3 regions of the Cupriavidus sp. a3 genome follow, and region 1 is predicted to be linked to each of the others. Evidence: predicted binding sites of a transcription regulator. Region 1 holds the regulator's gene; each other region holds the start of a gene.
What was found. Region 1 encodes LexA, which represses DNA repair genes until DNA is damaged. Its sites were predicted from a motif close to ACTGTATNNNNATACAGT; they were not measured.
Positions count from the first base shown of each region.

Region 2: the regulator LexA is predicted to act here: its motif matches at 2,698-2,715, upstream of ACAD63_RS00030 (DUF4007 family protein).
Region 3: the regulator LexA is predicted to act here: its motif matches at 3,087-3,104, upstream of imuA (translesion DNA synthesis-associated protein ImuA).

Region 1 is NZ_CP170643.1:1,534,750-1,540,219, forward strand. Features, by position in the region: gene ACAD63_RS07345 (hypothetical protein) at 1-1, shown strand, start outside; gene ACAD63_RS07350 (hypothetical protein) at 1,789-2,028, shown strand; gene ACAD63_RS07355 (hypothetical protein) at 2,565-2,915, shown strand; gene ACAD63_RS07360 (hypothetical protein) at 2,916-3,083, opposite strand; gene lexA (transcriptional repressor LexA) at 3,197-3,853, opposite strand; gene ACAD63_RS07370 (asparaginase) at 4,134-5,126, shown strand; gene rpsF (30S ribosomal protein S6) at 5,239-5,470, shown strand, end outside.
Region 2 is NZ_CP170643.1:2,067-7,536, forward strand. Features, by position in the region: gene ACAD63_RS00025 (ATP-binding protein) at 437-2,155, opposite strand; gene ACAD63_RS00030 (DUF4007 family protein) at 2,804-3,730, shown strand; gene ACAD63_RS00035 (ATP-binding protein) at 3,723-5,470, shown strand, end outside.
Region 3 is NZ_CP170644.1:1,459,181-1,464,650, forward strand. Features, by position in the region: gene ACAD63_RS28405 (error-prone DNA polymerase) at 1-615, opposite strand, end outside; gene ACAD63_RS28410 (Y-family DNA polymerase) at 612-2,180, opposite strand; gene imuA (translesion DNA synthesis-associated protein ImuA) at 2,113-3,036, opposite strand; gene ACAD63_RS28420 (PaaI family thioesterase) at 3,232-3,663, opposite strand; gene ACAD63_RS28425 (PQQ-dependent dehydrogenase, methanol/ethanol family) at 3,803-5,470, opposite strand, start outside.

The DNA of each region.
Region 1 (5,470 bases):
AGGCAATCCAGCTTTCCGTACTTGGTCATGTTTGTTCCTGCTACGTTTGTAAGCGTGCCGGTCTCTGCCGGCTGTCACGCCTGGTTCTCACACGCGCGGCGCTCCGCTCTCAGGGGTTTAGTCGTCGCCTTTCTTCAGGCGCTCGAATTCCGCTCGAAGCTCATCCTGTTGCACCATGTCGGGCACGTACCTGACAGGTCTGCGGCGAGGTTCAAGGCTTCCACGGTCGTCGCCTGCTACAGTCCATGACCTGCGCGAAAGTCAGGGCGTCTTCCTGTGACAGTTGCAGGGCAATCTGATACGAGTAAAGGAGTTGAGCAGGTCATTTACGTCCGGATTGCGCATGCGCAGGCCGATGTCGCGCGACTCCTCGTCCGTGAGGGCCGGCACATCCAGAGGTAGCGCTTTGCTTGGCATGGGCCGTCAGCGCAGGGAAAAACGAATGGTGGTGTCGTCCAGCGCAGCCCAAGCACCGACGGCGAGCCACACCTCAAGGGGGTGATCGATGGCCCACGCCGGGAATTGTCCATCCCTCGTTGTGCGGCACGGCACAGCACTGGTTGACTCTGTTGTGTCGCAAACAGATCAGGGCACGTTTCTTAAATGAAACTTAGGCCTAAGGCTACCGTGACGATGAGGGTCTGCCAGGCGCACCATTGCATCCGGATTGGACCACCAATCTCCTGCTGTGCCTGATGTTGACCCCAAGCAGGTTGCAAGACGCAGGCCGGCCGTAAGGCCGATTTGACAATCGCCGGGGACACACTGTGAGTTCAACCAAAACCGTGCCTTGCTTACTATGCGCTGCACTCGCGCGACGCTGGCTTGACCGACAAGATCGCCTGCGCGGTAGTCAAATATACCGCTGCGCTGCCTGTGGCGGGAGATTCGCAGTTACTGGCGACGCTCTGGGTGCTATCGAGCAGGGGCGTTGGGATGTTCCTGAATTGAAGGCTGCGGTTCGGCAGAACATTGCTTCGGGCGCCCTGCCGCGCATCGAGGATGTTGAAGGTAGGCCCCGCTTGATCGCGGTCGGCCGCCAGGCATCCTGAACTCCGGCGCATGAATTGCGGTGCTATGAGCCAACGTATGTAGCGAAGCTACGGGCAGGCAAGCAGTGGGCGCCGATCGCTCTGAAGGCGCGTGCCGATTTGCGCGTTCTCTGTGGGTAGGCGAGGGGGCTCCGTTGCCTCGCAAACATTTCTTGCTCACCTCGGGCCGACACGCGTCGATGTCCTGCAGGGCGAGAACAGCGGCGCTGCTACCCATTGGCGGATCCCTCCTTCTGCCGTCGGGTGTATTCGCTGACCTCGCCGCTTGCACAGAATGGAGTGGGCCTTGGCTGCATAGGCCAAGGCCCGTTTGGGCTACCGAAATTCCCCCGTCAAAACAGATATGAGGCCTTGGCTGCATGGGCCCAAGGCTCTTACTACAGGTCCCCCGTTACATCATATGCCGCATCGCACAAGAGCTTCGTTATGAATTGTGATGCAGCGCACAATATTGTCGCGAGTCACTTTATGGCGCTCGTCGATCGCTTGCTCGGCGCGGTAAGCCGACCAGTAGAAGTGGGAATATCGGCCGTGCCATAAAAAGCCATTCTCCGCTGGACTACTGCGAAGAGACGGCCGAGAAGGGAGGAAATTCCGTTCGTGCGTTTTGCGCTGGCGGGTATGCGACCGAGTGCGGTGACCGAGCAGATGGACGAGGGCGATGAGGCTTGCCGTTGAAGCGGATGGGGCGTTCTTTCATCATGCTAGGATTCCTCTGAAACGATGGGAGCGCGCCATGTCGAGCCATGCCTTGGTCGAAGAAGGGGAGTATTTCTGCCACTGCACGGTCTGGAAGTCGAAATCTGGATCCTGGGAGGCATCGGTATTGTTCGAGCGCAGAATCGATCACGCAAACGAGTTTGTCCCAGGCTTGCGACACAAGATCAAAGCCACGTTCAATAGCGAGGAAGAGGCGATGGCTGAAGCAATTGCTTACGCAAAGGCTTGCGTCGAGAACACTAAGACCGGGCTGTAGCCTCATGCGGCCACTCCGAAGCATTTTGATTCCTTCGCCGACCAACTCGCCATCTCAGGCGCGTTGGCGCTTACCAGTGCCGCCGCCTTACACGCGCGGCGTTTCGGCCAGCTTCCTATGCAGGCGAACTGCACTTAGAGAATCGGAATAGACGGCGGCGCTGCGGCATGCTGCGGACGCTGCGCGAGCGGGACGACTTGGTCTTAAAGGGCTACGATGGGATAAGAGCTTTCGGCAATTCGCTCCATGAGACCTCACATCCCTCATTCCCATCATGCATACCGTACCGGTGATCCGAGGCACGGCTGGCGCCACTATTTGATCCTCGCGGCGGTGGTGCTCGGGCTGGGCCTACTCTTCCTGGCGTGGCCTGGCTAAACGCGCTTGCGCGGAGGGGATGGAGATCCCTGCGTCATCGTCTTGGACGCTCCTTTCAGTGCCAGCGACGCCCACAATCGATGTGGCTCCTGTACCATACGCGCCTTGCATTCCAAAGGGGTCGTATGTTCTTTCGAGCAGCGGTAATAGGGGCTGGCGTGGCAGTGGCCGCGATGATGGCCGGATGCGCCACCGGCACATCGGAGAAAGATATTCGTGCGCGTCCGCCGATGCGCTTGTTCACGCCGGCAAAAATGGCTGACGTTGCCAAATGCCTGCGCAACAATCTCGGCGACGAAGCCACGATGGTCAACCTGCCGGCACAGAACCAGATGGAAATCCGGATCGGACAGCCAAAGATCAGTGGCGAATTTGCGTATGCCTACCTGATCTCGCTGACCGCCAGGCCGGATGGCACGGCGGTCGAGTTGCGCAAGACTAATACATGGTTCCCGCAGATGACTCCGGAAGAACTGGAGACGGAAACCAAGGCGTGCGCGCGTAGCTGATCAGGCCAGCTTGCTAGTGGTTTCCAGTTCAAGCATCCTGCAGATCGCGGCCATGCTGCCTACCATGGTCCGGCGCTGCGCGCCCTGATAGACGCGCACGCCCTTGCACTGGCGGAAGGGCACCGGCTTGACCGGGCGGCGGGCGGCGACGTGGTGGGTTTGCGGCATGGTTGCACCTCTTTTTCAGGCAAAAGCGGGGTCAACACCCGGCAAGCCGGGCGGCGTCTGCAAAGCAATGGAAGCGGGTGGGTCCGCGCAGGCGAAGCGCCTGCCGTGACCGGCTAGAAGCCGGAGGATCGGATCAGGCCGACCGCGATGCCTTCCAGCGAAAACTCTTCGCGCCCCGGTTCAACGATGATGTTGGCGAAGTCCGGGTTTTCCGCGATCAGCTCGATATGGCCGCCGCGCCGTTGCAGGCGCTTGACCGTGACATCGTCGCCGAGTCGCGCCACCACGATCTTGCCGTTGGGCGCTTCGCTGGCCCGGCGCACGGCGAGCAGGTCGCCGTCGAGAATGCCGGCGTCGCGCATGCTCAGGCCGCGCACGCGCAGCAGGTAGTCGGGGCGTTCATCGAAGACCGAGGCGTCCACCTGGTATTGGCGGTCGATATGTTCGGCGGCAAGGATGGGACTGCCGGCTGCGACGCGGCCAACCAACGGCAGCGTCAGCTGCAAAACGTCGGGGATGGGTAGCGAGAACTGGTCCGGCATTTCCGAGTCGCTGCGCGAAACCTTCAGGCGGATGCCGCGCGAGGCGCCAGGCGTCAGCTCGATCACGCCTTTGCGGGCCAACGCGCGCAGGTGCTCTTCCGCGGCATTTGGCGAGGAAAAGCCAAATTCGGCAGCAATCTCGGCACGCGTCGGCGGGAAGCCGGTACGGCGGATCGTATTGCGGATCAGATCGAAAATCTGCTGCTGCCGGGGTGTCAGGGTCGCCATGGGATCGCCGTTCCGTGCGGGCGCGCTGGGCAGGGTTGGATGGGCTGCCCAACGGACTGGGCGGTCCCCGAAATCCTGCATCCGGCGGGCCGGGCACTGTATGTTTAAACAGTATGCTGTGATTTTATACAGTATCGGCGTCAGCGCAAGCAGAATTTTTGCTGGCGCGCGTGAACCGATCGGCCTCGGCGCGGGCCATTCCGGTGGAAGTCCGCCGTTACAATCGCGATTCCATCGCCCGGCGCATGTATTCCCTTCTGTTTCCTGAGCCCCAGCATCCATGACCCAATTGCCTCGCATCGTTGTATTGGCTACCGGCGGCACCATTGCCGGCGCTTCCGGCAACCCCGCCAGCAGCGCGCACTACCAGGCGGCCACCGTGCCCGTGTCGTCGTTGCTTGCGGCGGTGCCGGCGCTGCAGTCGGTGGCACGGATCGAAGCCGAGCAGGTGGCGCAGGTCGACAGCAAGGACATGACCTTTGCGCTGTGGGTCGCGCTGGCCGCTCGCGTCGAGCACTGGTCGGCGCAGGCGGATGTGGCGGGCATCGTGATCACGCACGGCACCGATACGCTGGAAGAAACGGCGATGGCGCTGCACCTGACCCAGGCGTGCCCGGTCCCGGTGGTGATGACGGCGGCGATGCGGCCGTCCACCTCGCTGTCGGCCGACGGGCCGCTCAACCTGCTCGACGCGGTACGGGTGGCGGCGTATCCGGATGCGCGCGGAAAGGGCGTGCTGGTGGTGCTGAACCAGCAGATCCATGCGGCGCGCGATGTTGCCAAGGCGCATACCTCGGCGGTGGATGCCTTCGTGTCCCAGTGCGGGCCGCTCGGGCTGGTGCAGGACGACTACGTGGGCTTTGCCCGCACGCCCCGGCAGGCATGGGCGATCGGTCCGATGCCGGGCGCATGGCCGGTGGTCGAGATCGTGGCGAGCTACGCGCAGCCGGGCCGGATCGCCGTCGATGCGCTGGTGCAGGCTGGCGTGGCGGGCCTGGTGGTGGCCGCCGCCGGCAATGGCTCGATACACGAAGTGCTGGCGGAGGCCCTGGTGGATGCCGCCGCCGCCGGAGTGGCGGTGGTGCGCAGTTCGCGCACCGGGGCAGGTCATGTGGCGATTCCGGCGCATCCCAGCCCGTCCGATGGCGTTTTTGTCTCCGCCTCGGACCTGAATCCGTATAAGGCGAGGGTACTGCTGGCATTGGCGCTTGCGGCGGATCCTGCGCTGGCACGGGATCCCGTGCGCCTGCAGGCCGCCTTTGCCAAAGCCTGAGCCAGCCTTGCCGCTTGCGCGCCCCGTTGGCGCCGGGCTATAATTTAAGGCTATTCAACCTTGCCGCACCGGACTCGTGACGCCCGGGTGGCTAATCCCAAAAGGAGCGTCAATGCGTCATTACGAAATCGTCTTCATCGTCCACCCGGACCAGAGCGAGCAAGTGCCGGCCATGATCGAGCGCTACAAGCAGCTCGTGACCTCGCAGAACGGCAACGTTCACCGCGTGGAAGACTGGGGCCGTCGCCAGATGGCCTACATGATCCAGAAGCTGGCCAAGGCTCACTACGTTTGCCTGAACATCGAATGCGGCAAGGACACGCTGGCTGAACTGGAACACGCCT
Region 2 (5,470 bases), 1.5 Mb from region 1:
GACGGTTTGCATTGTTTGTCGCCAAGCCAGCCTAGTTGGGACACCCCCGGCGGCAACTTAGTCAGCTAGTAGTCCGCGCCGAACGTCGCAAGCAAACTCGCAGTACGGACATCGGAGGCCACTGCCCCGTGGGGCGGCAGGGTGATGCCTATTAGCTATGGAAGCGCCGCGCTGCCGCAGCACATGGTACGCCTCGCACTCATACAAGAACGCCTCTAGAGCAGTTTTAGCGTATCGATATATAAAGTACTCGAAGCGGTAGAGATAGTTATGGGATACCAGGCGAGCCATAACACATCTGTCCGAGCGCCCCACATAGCCAATCTGAAAGTCACTTCCGCAACCAAGCACGTACGCCCCAGGCCTACCCTCTTCTACAAGTGCTCGCACAATCTGCGGTAAGAAAAGGGTAGGGGTGTAGTACAGCATTCGGGCCTCACGACTTTATCGCAGTAGCGAGAGCAACGCCCCACTGGGACCGCAAATTCGTGAATACGTCGTCGTTATCGTCAAAAAAAGATTCTGCCTTGGCGTAACTGAGAATTAGCAGCAAGAGCGCCCTTCTTGCCTGGATTTTCTCCTCTGTGTCAGCCCCTTCGTCGAGCTTGGAGTCCTCAGCCAAAGACGAAATAGTCCCGCACAGGGGCTCAAAGACCTCCTTGTAGAAAGGATGCTGCACGTTGAGTTTCACGATAATCTTGCCTAGAATATGCTCGGTCTCAAAGAAGACGTTCTTCGGAAAGGTCACCGGTACGATCGAGAACGGTTTGCTCTTTAGCTCGTTCTTCTTTTGCTCCTTCTGCTCCGGTGAGGCGACGAAGATATCTTGGTTGGCCACGTCACCCAGCTGCCTTTCCGCTTCCTCTGGCGGCGTATCGACTCCTCGCTTGCCCTTAGGCAGTATCGTCTCAGCTTCCGCCATTGCGCTTTCGGCATCGGCGAACACCCCTTGCTCTCGGTCCTTGCTTGCCGGGTCTTGATTCAAGTCGCGTGAAATTTCCTCGCGGAGTTCTTTTACAGCTCTCCACACTTGCTCTCGAATTTTGTCGCGCAAGGAAGCGATAGGCTCAGCGCCACGCTTGATATAGCGGACATGGAAGTATTCATCGAGCTCAGGCGGAAAGGAGATCTCCAAGCCCCACCAGCGATCGATTTCCAAGGAGCGAGCCTGACCCTTTTTGCCTAGTATGAAAGGCACCGTTCCATACAGCACCTCACGGTCCGCCCTTAGGATCGAGACGCCCTCATTTTCGTGAATCTTTCGGTCTCGTGCGAACTGCGTTCCGCCCGAGTTTTTTGCAGAACGCCATTCCTTTGGCAATAGCGTAAGCTTTAGCTTAACTTTCGCGGTTTTGCCAGGCATGTTCGGCACGGCTAGTTCGAATTCGGTTTCGCCCTTGAGTTTAGCCTTGATGTCGAGCTTACCGGCTTTGTGCTCCGGGTACGTCGGCTCCATCAAATAGAGAGGATCATGCAGGAAGACAGGCTCACCATTTAGCCAAAAATTCCGCCCGGCGTCGATGAACTTGCGATAAGTGCGTCCGAGGAAGCCCATCAAAGGTTTGATCTGATCCGAGGCGGAAATTGGCTTATCGTATTCAACTGGTGCAGTTTGTAATCGGTCACAGTTTGAGATAATCACTACGGTGCCACCGGAGTCTGCAAGCAACTTGTTAAAATGCCCCGGCGGGTCCTTCGGATGGGGTTCAGGAATTGTGACCTGTGTCTTGTTTGCGATCTCGTCCAGATCAATGTATGTGAACAAGAATGGCTCGTCTCCGCTCGATCTCGCGTATACCTCAACCCGACGACCAAGCGAGATCGCACCCAAGGTCATGCCTACCCCAAATCTGCCGATTCCCGACTTGCCACTTGGCTTGGGTTGTCGCAGGGATTCACCGAGGACAAGGCACCGATGCAACACGTCCTTGGACATCCCTTCACCGTTGTCGACGACGGCGATCTGGGATATTACCTCCACAGATTTGGAGCCGAGTTTCTTAATCTCGTTTTCCGTAAAAACCCATACGTCCGCTGCTCCCGCCTCTACTGAATTATCGATCGCTTCGCCCATACCGTGGGACATGTCGTATTCCGCATAGCGAAGAGACTCGAGCATACGGTCAAGGCGAACCGGAAAGACTTTTTCCTTCATTGTGGCGCCAACTAGGCTCAGGGCATCAGCGTTGGAAGTTCGTTGGGAGGAGGGGATTGTGGTTGGAGCGGCTTGCATTTTTTCTCTCGCATGAGTTGACGGGTGAGCGAGCCCGAAACCGGCACCTAGAAATAAGAAAACCCGCCTCGCGGCAGGTCTCTCGGAATCAGGATGGCGTTGGAGCTAAGACTCACCAAGCACGGAATGACCGCCGCCTGCGCATCAGTTAGCTCGTTCGACGATTCTGTTCCCACGTGCCTTACGGCCACGTGCGACTTGTCGGACTCTCAAGTAGTCAAGGACAGCAAGAACCATTTTCAAAACATGCTACGTGCGGCATCGCACATATTCGCCATTCAAATACTATGAGGTGTAAGGCACGTTAAACTGCGGCGCAGCGAGCCGGAGATCATATGGCGTATGTGCTCGCGAGCGGAGCGGGCGGGTGGATCCGAGGGTCCCTAACCGTATCCGCTAGCCCAGAGCTGGAATGAGCCCAATAGGTTACTTTGCTCGGGACCGGCATCGGAAAGTAACCACATACTGTACAAATGTACAGTATAGTGACGCTGTGGCAATTTCGCATTCAGGTGGTTCGTGTCGAACTGGTGGCTACCGCCAGTTCCGCATAGCCGCTAAAATGGCGCAATGAAGACATCTCAGCAATCGGCGACTCCCATCCACTTCTCTGGCCACGAGACCTTCCCTCTTCGCCAAATGTGGCTTAAGAAGGCCTTCGATCAGGCTATCGAGGGAGGAAAGGTCCCTAAGTCCACATTTACTGACGAAAAAGCCATTGCTTCGTTTGGCGTTGGTAAGAACATGGTCGCTTCGATCCGACATTGGGCGATGGCCTGCGATGTGATTCGTGATTCAGTAGACGATCCGGACTCCTTCGTCATCTCCACAATCGGCCGGGAGATTTTGTCTGATGGAGGGCTTGACCCTTACGCAGAGAACCCCGCTACGGCATGGCTCGCTCATTGGTGCTTGGCCGGCGAAGGCAAGCGCTCGACCACGTGGCGCTGGCTCTTCAACCATGTGACAACACCGACTTTTACACGCCAAGAGCTCGAGCCGATGTTGGAGGTCTATGCTCGCAAGCTAGCCCCGCAGCGACGATTGTCTGCATCCACGCTTTCGCGTGACTTAGAGACATGCTTAAGAAGCTACGCGCCGAGGTTTGCCGGCGGTACGCCAGAGGACTTTGCTGAACCGCTGCTTGGAGAATTGGGCTTGCTGCAAGAGGTTCATAAGGGCCAGTACGCTTTTCGGCGAGGACCTAAGGTAACGCTGCATGATGGCCTGTTTGCTTATGCCCTGCTGGACTACTGGGAGCGATCTGCTCCGGGGCTTAGTTCGCTGGCATTCGAGACGGTCGCTTATGGAGAAGGCGCTCCTGGACGTGTGTTCAAGCTCGACGAGGACTCAGTCGCAGAAAGGCTGATGGCTCTGTCCGACCTCACCAATGACCACTTGGCCTGGACGGACACGGCGGGCCTCCGCCAAGTCCATAAGAAGACCGGCGACAGCGAGACTTTGCGCCTGAACCTAATTCGAATTGCATATGAATGACAAGGACTACCTCCTGTCGGATATTGTCCGAATTTCGCGGCACTATCAGCGCTCGATTCGCGTCGATGCGGACCTGGGCCGCAAAGACGCCCTTAGCGGGTATATCCGTAATGCCACCGCTACCGCTGTTCTGGACAGCATGGCCATCCAACTGGCAGAAACAAATCAACGCTCATTCACTTGGACCGGCCCATTCGGAGGAGGCAAGTCGTCTCTAGCAGTTGCGCTCGCGAGTGCGTTGCATATTGACAAGTCTTTGCGAGCACTGGCTCGCAAAGCTCTCGGTCTCGACTCTATGCCCGCTTTCGACCGAGCTTTCCCCGCGCGAAAAGGCTGGCTAACCGTTCCCGTTGTCGGAAAGCGCGGAAGCGTTGTAGCGGAGATTAATTCTTCCTTGCGAAAAGCCAAGGGAAAGGGCACAGACCATCGCAAGATTTCACCGACCGCGCTAATCAATGAGCTTTGCCAAACTGCAGAAGACCGCTCCCTAGATGGGGTTTTGGTCATTCTGGATGAGATGGGCAAGTTCCTGGAAGCATCTGCCCTCGGCAATGGCGATGATGTTTATTTTTTTCAAGAACTGGCAGAAGCTGCCGCTCGTGTCAATGGCCGGCTGGTCATCGTTGGCATTCTCCATCAATCCTTCGCTCAGTACGCCGCGCGACTTGGAATCGATACCCGGGACGATTGGTCGAAGGTGCAAGGTCGCTATGTGGACTTACCGTTCGTTGCCCCAAGCGACGAAGTCGTAGAATTAATCGGTCGAGCGATTGAAACTGACAGAAGCCCAGAGTGGCGGTTCGACGCGTCTCAGGTCATCGCGAACTCGATCCGATCGCGCCGGCCGGCTGTTGGTAGCAAATTCGCAGAATCTCTTGCCCGATGCTGGCCTTTGCACCCATCGATGGCCGCGCTTCTTGGCCCGATTTCTAAACGGCAATTTGGTCAGAACGAACGCAGCATCTTTGGATTCCTATCCTCCATGGAACCAAATGGGTTCCAAGCCTATCTGCGCTCCACCGAAGTGCCCGAAGCTACTTGGTATCGACCAGACAATTATTGGGACTACCTCCGAGCGAACCTTGAGCTTTCGATCCTTGCATCTCCAGACGGCCACCGCTGGTCGCAAGCAGTCGAGGCAATCGAACGCACAGAAGCCAAGACGGGCGATCCGTTCCTGGTTCAATTGATTAAGAACATTGCCATCATTGACCTTTTCCGCAATGGCTCTGGCCTTGCAGCTGACGCTACCGTCCTTGGTGCAATCTTTTTCAAGCGCCCGGCGGACGAAATTGAGAAGGGGCTGGAACAGCTAGCGCTTATGCGCGTTGCCCTTTTTAAGAAGCACATCGGCGCTTGGTCGGTATTCGAAGGCAGTGACTTCGACATTGATTCTGCAATCGCTCAGACTCTGGCGTCCTCGCCAGGCGTGGACTTCGCTCACCTATCCCAGCTCATGGGCTTACATCCGGTAGTAGCGAAGCGCCACTACCATGAGACTGGCACAATGCGCTGGATGAACCTATCGTTGCATCGGCTTGAGGACGCGGAGCGCTTGGCAAACAACTATGCTCCATCCAAGGGAGAGTTCGGATTGTTTGCGCTCGCACTGCCCGGTCGCGGGGTGAGCTATAAGAGCGCGCTGAAGCGAGCACAAGAATGGGCACGCAAGGATCCATGGCCAGTGCTTATTGGAATTCCGAAGAACCATGCGCGCATTGAGGAATTGAGCTCTGAGCT
Region 3 (5,470 bases), on a different contig from region 1:
CATGCCGCGCAGGTGGGCTTCGTCGCCGGTCGGCGCGGCGATGTCCTCGGGGTGCAACCGGTAGCTGCCCTTCTGCGCGCGGCGGCGGCCCAGCGTGATCAGCTCGGACAGGTTGCCGAAGCCGTCGCGGTGCCGGGCGATCAGCACCAGCCGCAGCGGGGGGCGGTCGGGGCGGTCGGAGCGATCCGCAGGCGGCAGGCTGAAGCGGCTGCCAATCAGCAGCGCGAAGCCGTCGGCGGCGGCGGCCAGCGCCTGCAGCCGCTGGTGGCGGCTGGCGTGCGCGGCAGGGTCGTCCTCGCCGGTATCGGCGTCGCCTTCGGGATCGAGCAGCGGCTCGTCGATGTCCGCCTCCGCGCCGCGCGCCGCGCTGCGTGCCACCGCGTCGTGCAGGCGCTTGCGCAGCGTCTGGATCGCATCGTGCGCGCGCGCGGTGCCGGCCACCGAGCATTCATCCGTCAGTGCCAGCCCGCGGTAGCCCAGGCCGAAGGCGCGTTCGATCAGCTCGCCCGGGTGCGAGGCGCCGGTGAGGAAGGTGAAGTTGGAGATGCAGTGCAGCTCCACGTAGTCCGGCAGCGCCGGCAGCAGGCCGGGCAGCGAAGGGATCACCGGCGTCATGCGAACAGCCCGTGCAGGAACCAGCGGTACTCGCTGCCCTCGTCCGCGCCGTGGCCGGGGCGCTCGCGATAGATCCAGCAGCGCAGGCCGTCGGCGCGCTCGGCGATGAAGTAATCGCGCGTGGCTAATGCACCGTCCCACCAGCCGGCCTCGATGCGCTCGGGCCGGCTCAGCAGCGCCAGCGGCCCGCCGTGGCTGGGGCGGTGCTGCTGCACCGGCAGCGGCAGCGGTTGCGGCAGCAGCCACAGCGGGCGCTCCGGCAGCGGGCCGGGCATGCCGCCAGCCTTGCCACCGGGCTGCGGTTCGTCGACCGGCACCCAGCGGTTGGCGCGCTCGGGACGGTGGTCGGCCAAGGGCCGCGGCTGCAGCACGTTGTCACGGCCCAGCCGCGCCATCAGCGTATCGAGCAGGCGGCCCAGGTCTTCCGGCGAGCCGCCGGGCTCTGGGAACAGCGCGTCGCTCTGCGGCACGCAGGCCTGCATCGCTTCCACGCGCAGCGCCAGGCCGGTGACCGGGGCGTGGAAGTTGAGCTTGTCGAGCTTTTCGCGCAGCAGCCGCGACAGGTGCGCGGGATCGCGGCTGGGCTGGGCGAGGCCGAGCGCGACCGGCGTCCCTTCGGTATCGACGCCGCGCCGGTAGCGCTCATGCTCCAGCACCAGCGCGCAGCGCGTGACGCCGGCCTGCAGCAGCGCCAGCCAGCCGGCCAGCGCCAGCAGCAGGCGCTGCGCGCCGGCCAGCACGCCTTCGGCGGATTCGATGCGCCCGGGCAGGTCCATGCGCTGCGCGAACGTGGGCGGCGCCGCGTACCAGGCAAAGCGCGCCGGGGCCTCGCCATAGGCCTGGTCCAGCCGCGCCAGCAGCGCCGGGCCCAGCCGCCGGGTCAGGCCGGCGCGCGGCAGGCGCCGCACCTCGCCCAGCGTGCGGCAGCCGATGCCGTCGAGCCAGGCCGGGTCGGCCAGCGTGTGCAGCGCCTCGACCGGCAGGCGGTCGAGCAGCCGGTGCAGCCGCGCCATGCCCACCGCCCGGCGCGCGGGCCGCACCACGCCGCGGCGGGTGCGCCGCAGCGGCTGGCGCGCCAGCCAGGCGGCGCCGTGCGCGGTCGGGCCGCTGCCCACCTGGGCAATGGTGCCGAGCTGGCGCACGCAGGCGCGCACCGCGCGGCACAGCGCGCGGTGGCCGCCAAAGAGGCGCAGGCTGGCGGTGACGTCGAGCATCACGGTGGCCGCTTCCGGTTCCTCGTCGAAGGTCACGGCCGGCGTGAAGCGCAGCAGCGCCAGCGCCACCGTTTCCATTAGCGCCTCTTCCGCAACCAGGTCGCGTTCCAGCTGCACGATGTCCGCCGACAGCGCCTGCACGCCGCCGCGGCGCATGCCGTAGCGCACGCCCAGCTGCATCGCGGGACCGTTGGCCAGCACCACCTGCTCCTGCGCCATCACCGCCACCGGCAGCGCATGGTGCAGCGTGCCGGTGACGGAGGATGGGCTGGAGGCAGCCGGCTCAGGCCAGTTGGGCTGCAGTGCGTCCAGGGGCAGGCGCGGCAGGTGCACCGCGATCCAGTACGGCATCGGTAGAAGACTGAGAAGACGAAGACACAACGGAAGGCGCGGCGGCCGGGGCGCCGGCGGGCACGGGCCAGGCGGCCGTGCGCATGGCTGCCTCCATCCCGCCCAGGCGCAGCAGCAACGGCGTATCGCGCACCGGCCCGCGTCGCTTGTGGAGGGTGATCGACAGCACATTGCCAGGCTGCGGCGCCAGCAGCAGGCGCAGCACCGCCGGCGACGACTCGCGCAGCGCCGCGGCCGGGCGCAGCGCCCACACCACCGCGTCGCCGGCTTGGGCCAGCACCTGCAGCCGGCGCAGCGCCTCGGGCCGGGCCGCGGGCAGCCACACCAGCACGCCGCCGAAGGCCTGGCTGCGCAGCACCTGCTCGGCCGCCCACAGCATGTCGGCCTGTTGCGCAGCCTTGGCCGCGCCGGCTGGCGGGCGCAGCCAGTACAGCTGGCGCGCCGGCAGGCCGGCCGCGGCCAGGCCCATGGCATTGGGCAAGCAAGGCGGCGCCACCAGCGCGATGCGGCGCCCTGCCCCGGCCAGCACGCGCAGCGCCGGCAGCAGCAGGCGCAGTTCGCCCGCGCCGCCCTGCGTGGTCAGCAGTTCGGTCAGTCCGCCCGCCGGCCAGCCGCCGCCCGGCAGTTCGGCCGAGAGCGCGTCATACCCGGTCGGGCACACCGCGGCGCTGCCGGCACGGCCAAGCTGGCCGGCGCGCCACAGGCCGGGATAGCGCTGCTCGAGCGCCGACAGCGCCTGCTGCCGGGTAGCGTGGGCTGCCGGGGCTGCCGGGGCTGCGGACCTGGCCGGCGTCGGCGCAGGGAAAAGAACGCCCTCCGCCGCCATGGGCGGGGCTGCGTACGATTGCGCAGGCATGTGAAGTCGGTGTCGCTCGCGGGAAGCGAGGAAATAGGATATTTACGATAACTGTATATTTATACAGTATCGAGGCAAGCGCAAGGGGTAGACGCGCGAAGGATGCCAGGGTGGTGCGCGGAGCACCGGAGGAACGGATCGGGCGGACGGGCTCCGCCTCCGAAGAAGAGAAAGGGGCGCGAACGCCCCGTGGGCCTACTTCAGGTATTTCATCGTGGCAACGCCGGTCGCCACCAGCAACTCCTGGTCAAGCCAGACCTCGGCACGCGAAAAGAAAATCGAGCGCCCGCGCCGATCGACGGTGCCCTTGGCCGTCAACACACTGCCCGTGCCGTTGCTCAGGAAGTTGGAAGTCAGCGACAGCGTCACCGCATGCCGCGCCGCCTCGCCCGGCGCCGAGAACAGGCCGGCATAGCCGGTGGCGGCGTCCAGCAGCGTGCAGATCGTGCCGCCATGGACCACGCGGCTGCGGTTCAGCATGCTGGACGTGACCGGCAGTTCAAGCTCCACGTAATCGGGGCGCCACTGCGTGATGCGGACACCGATGCTTTCGAGGGCGGGATTGTCGAGAGAGAAACCGCCGCCGGCGCCACCCTCCATCACGATTTCCGTTGCTTGGATTTTCATTTCACTGCTCACCACGGCTAAATTTGTCCAGGCGGTATTTCCTCGCGATTCGCGGCCCCAAACAATTCCGATTTGGCGAACAGCCACTTTGGCGTGCACGAAGCGCGCGGGCCAGTGCCGGCCCGCGCGCGCACTTCCGTCAGGGCTTCTTCGGCCGCACCGCGTCGGCGGTGCCCTGGATAAATGCCTGGATCTTGACCACGTCCTCCGCCGTCAGCTTGCCGGTGAAATCCGGCATGCCCTTCTGCACCAACGGCCCGTTGAACAGGATCTTGTCCAGGTGCTCGATCATCGGCGCGCCGACATAGGCCAGGTTGGGAATATTGCCGCCCTTGTCGACACCCGGCACGCCATGGCAGAAGACGCAGTTGTTGACGTAGAGCTTCTGCCCGTCGGCGACCTTGGCCGGGTCGTATTTCACCCCGCTCAGCAGCGGCGCCATCGCGTAGGGCGCCGACTCGGGCATCGGCTTCTTGCCGTTGAGCACAAAGGTGTAGACCCGTCCCGGCGCCTGCCTGTCGCTGCCGCGCTGGCTCAGGCCATACACGCCGCCCCAGCCCACCGCCACCGACACATACTGCTTGCCGTCGAGCAGGTAGGTCACCGGCGCCGCCACCACGCCGGAGCCGGTCGGCGCCTGCCACAGCTTCTCGCCGGTGCCGGCGTGATACGCCACCAGCCGCCCGTCCGCCGTGCCCTGGAACACCAGGTTGCCGGCGGTCGCGAGCGTGCCGCCGTTCCACGGGCCGGCATGGTCCTGGTGCCATACCGCCTTCTGCGCCAGCGGGTCCCACGCGATCAGCCGCCCCATCGGCTTGCTCCTGGGGGGCTCGGCATTGACCAGCATGCCCAGGTTCCAGCCCACGCCGCGATGCGCCTCGGGAGAGTCCTTCTGGTTGTGGGCCCACTCCTTGTTGTCGGCCAGCGTCAGCGGCACGTGCTGCGCCGGGATAAAGGCCAGCCCCAGCTTCGGGTGGAACGACATCGAATGCCAGTTGTGCGCGCCGAACGGCCCCGGCACGATATCCGCCGGCTTGCCCGAAGTGTCCGACTGCGGCGTCTCGATCGGCCGGCCGTCCTTGTCATAGCCCGAGGCCCAGTTGACGTCGACGAAGTTCTTGGCCGAGATGAACTTGCCATTGGTCCGGTCGATCACGAAGAAGAAGCCGTTCTTGGGCGCGTGCAGGATCACCTTGCGCGGCTGGCCGTCGATCTTCAGGTCGGCCAGGATGATGTCCTGCGTCGAGGTGTAGTCCCAGTTGTCGCCCGGGGTTTCCTGGTAGTGCCAGACGTATTCGCCAGTGTCCGGGTTCAGCGCCACCACGGAGGCCGCGTAGAGGTTGTCGCCGCCCTTCGGGCTGCGCAGCTTGCGGCTCCACGGGCCGGCGTTGCCGGTGCCGATGTACATCAGGTTCAGGCCGGGGTCGAACGCCATGGTGTTCCAGACCGTGCCGCCGCCACCGTTGACCCAGTACTTGCCGCTGGGGTCCCAGGTGGCCGCGGCCTTTGCCATGGCTTCGTTCTCGAAGGGCCTGGCGGGGTCGCCCGGAACCGTGTACCAGCGCCATTGCTGCTTGCCGGTCTCGGCATCGTAGGCGGTGATGTAGCCGCGCACGCCGTACTCTGCGCCGCCGTTGCCGATGATCACCTTGCCCTTGTAGACGCGCGGCGCGCCGGTGATCGTATAGGACTTGCTGCGATCGACGATGGTGTCCTGCTCCCACACCTTCTTGCCGGTGGCGGCATCGATCGCCACCAGCCGGCCGTCGAACGCGCCGACGAAGACCTTGCCCTGGTACAGCGCCAC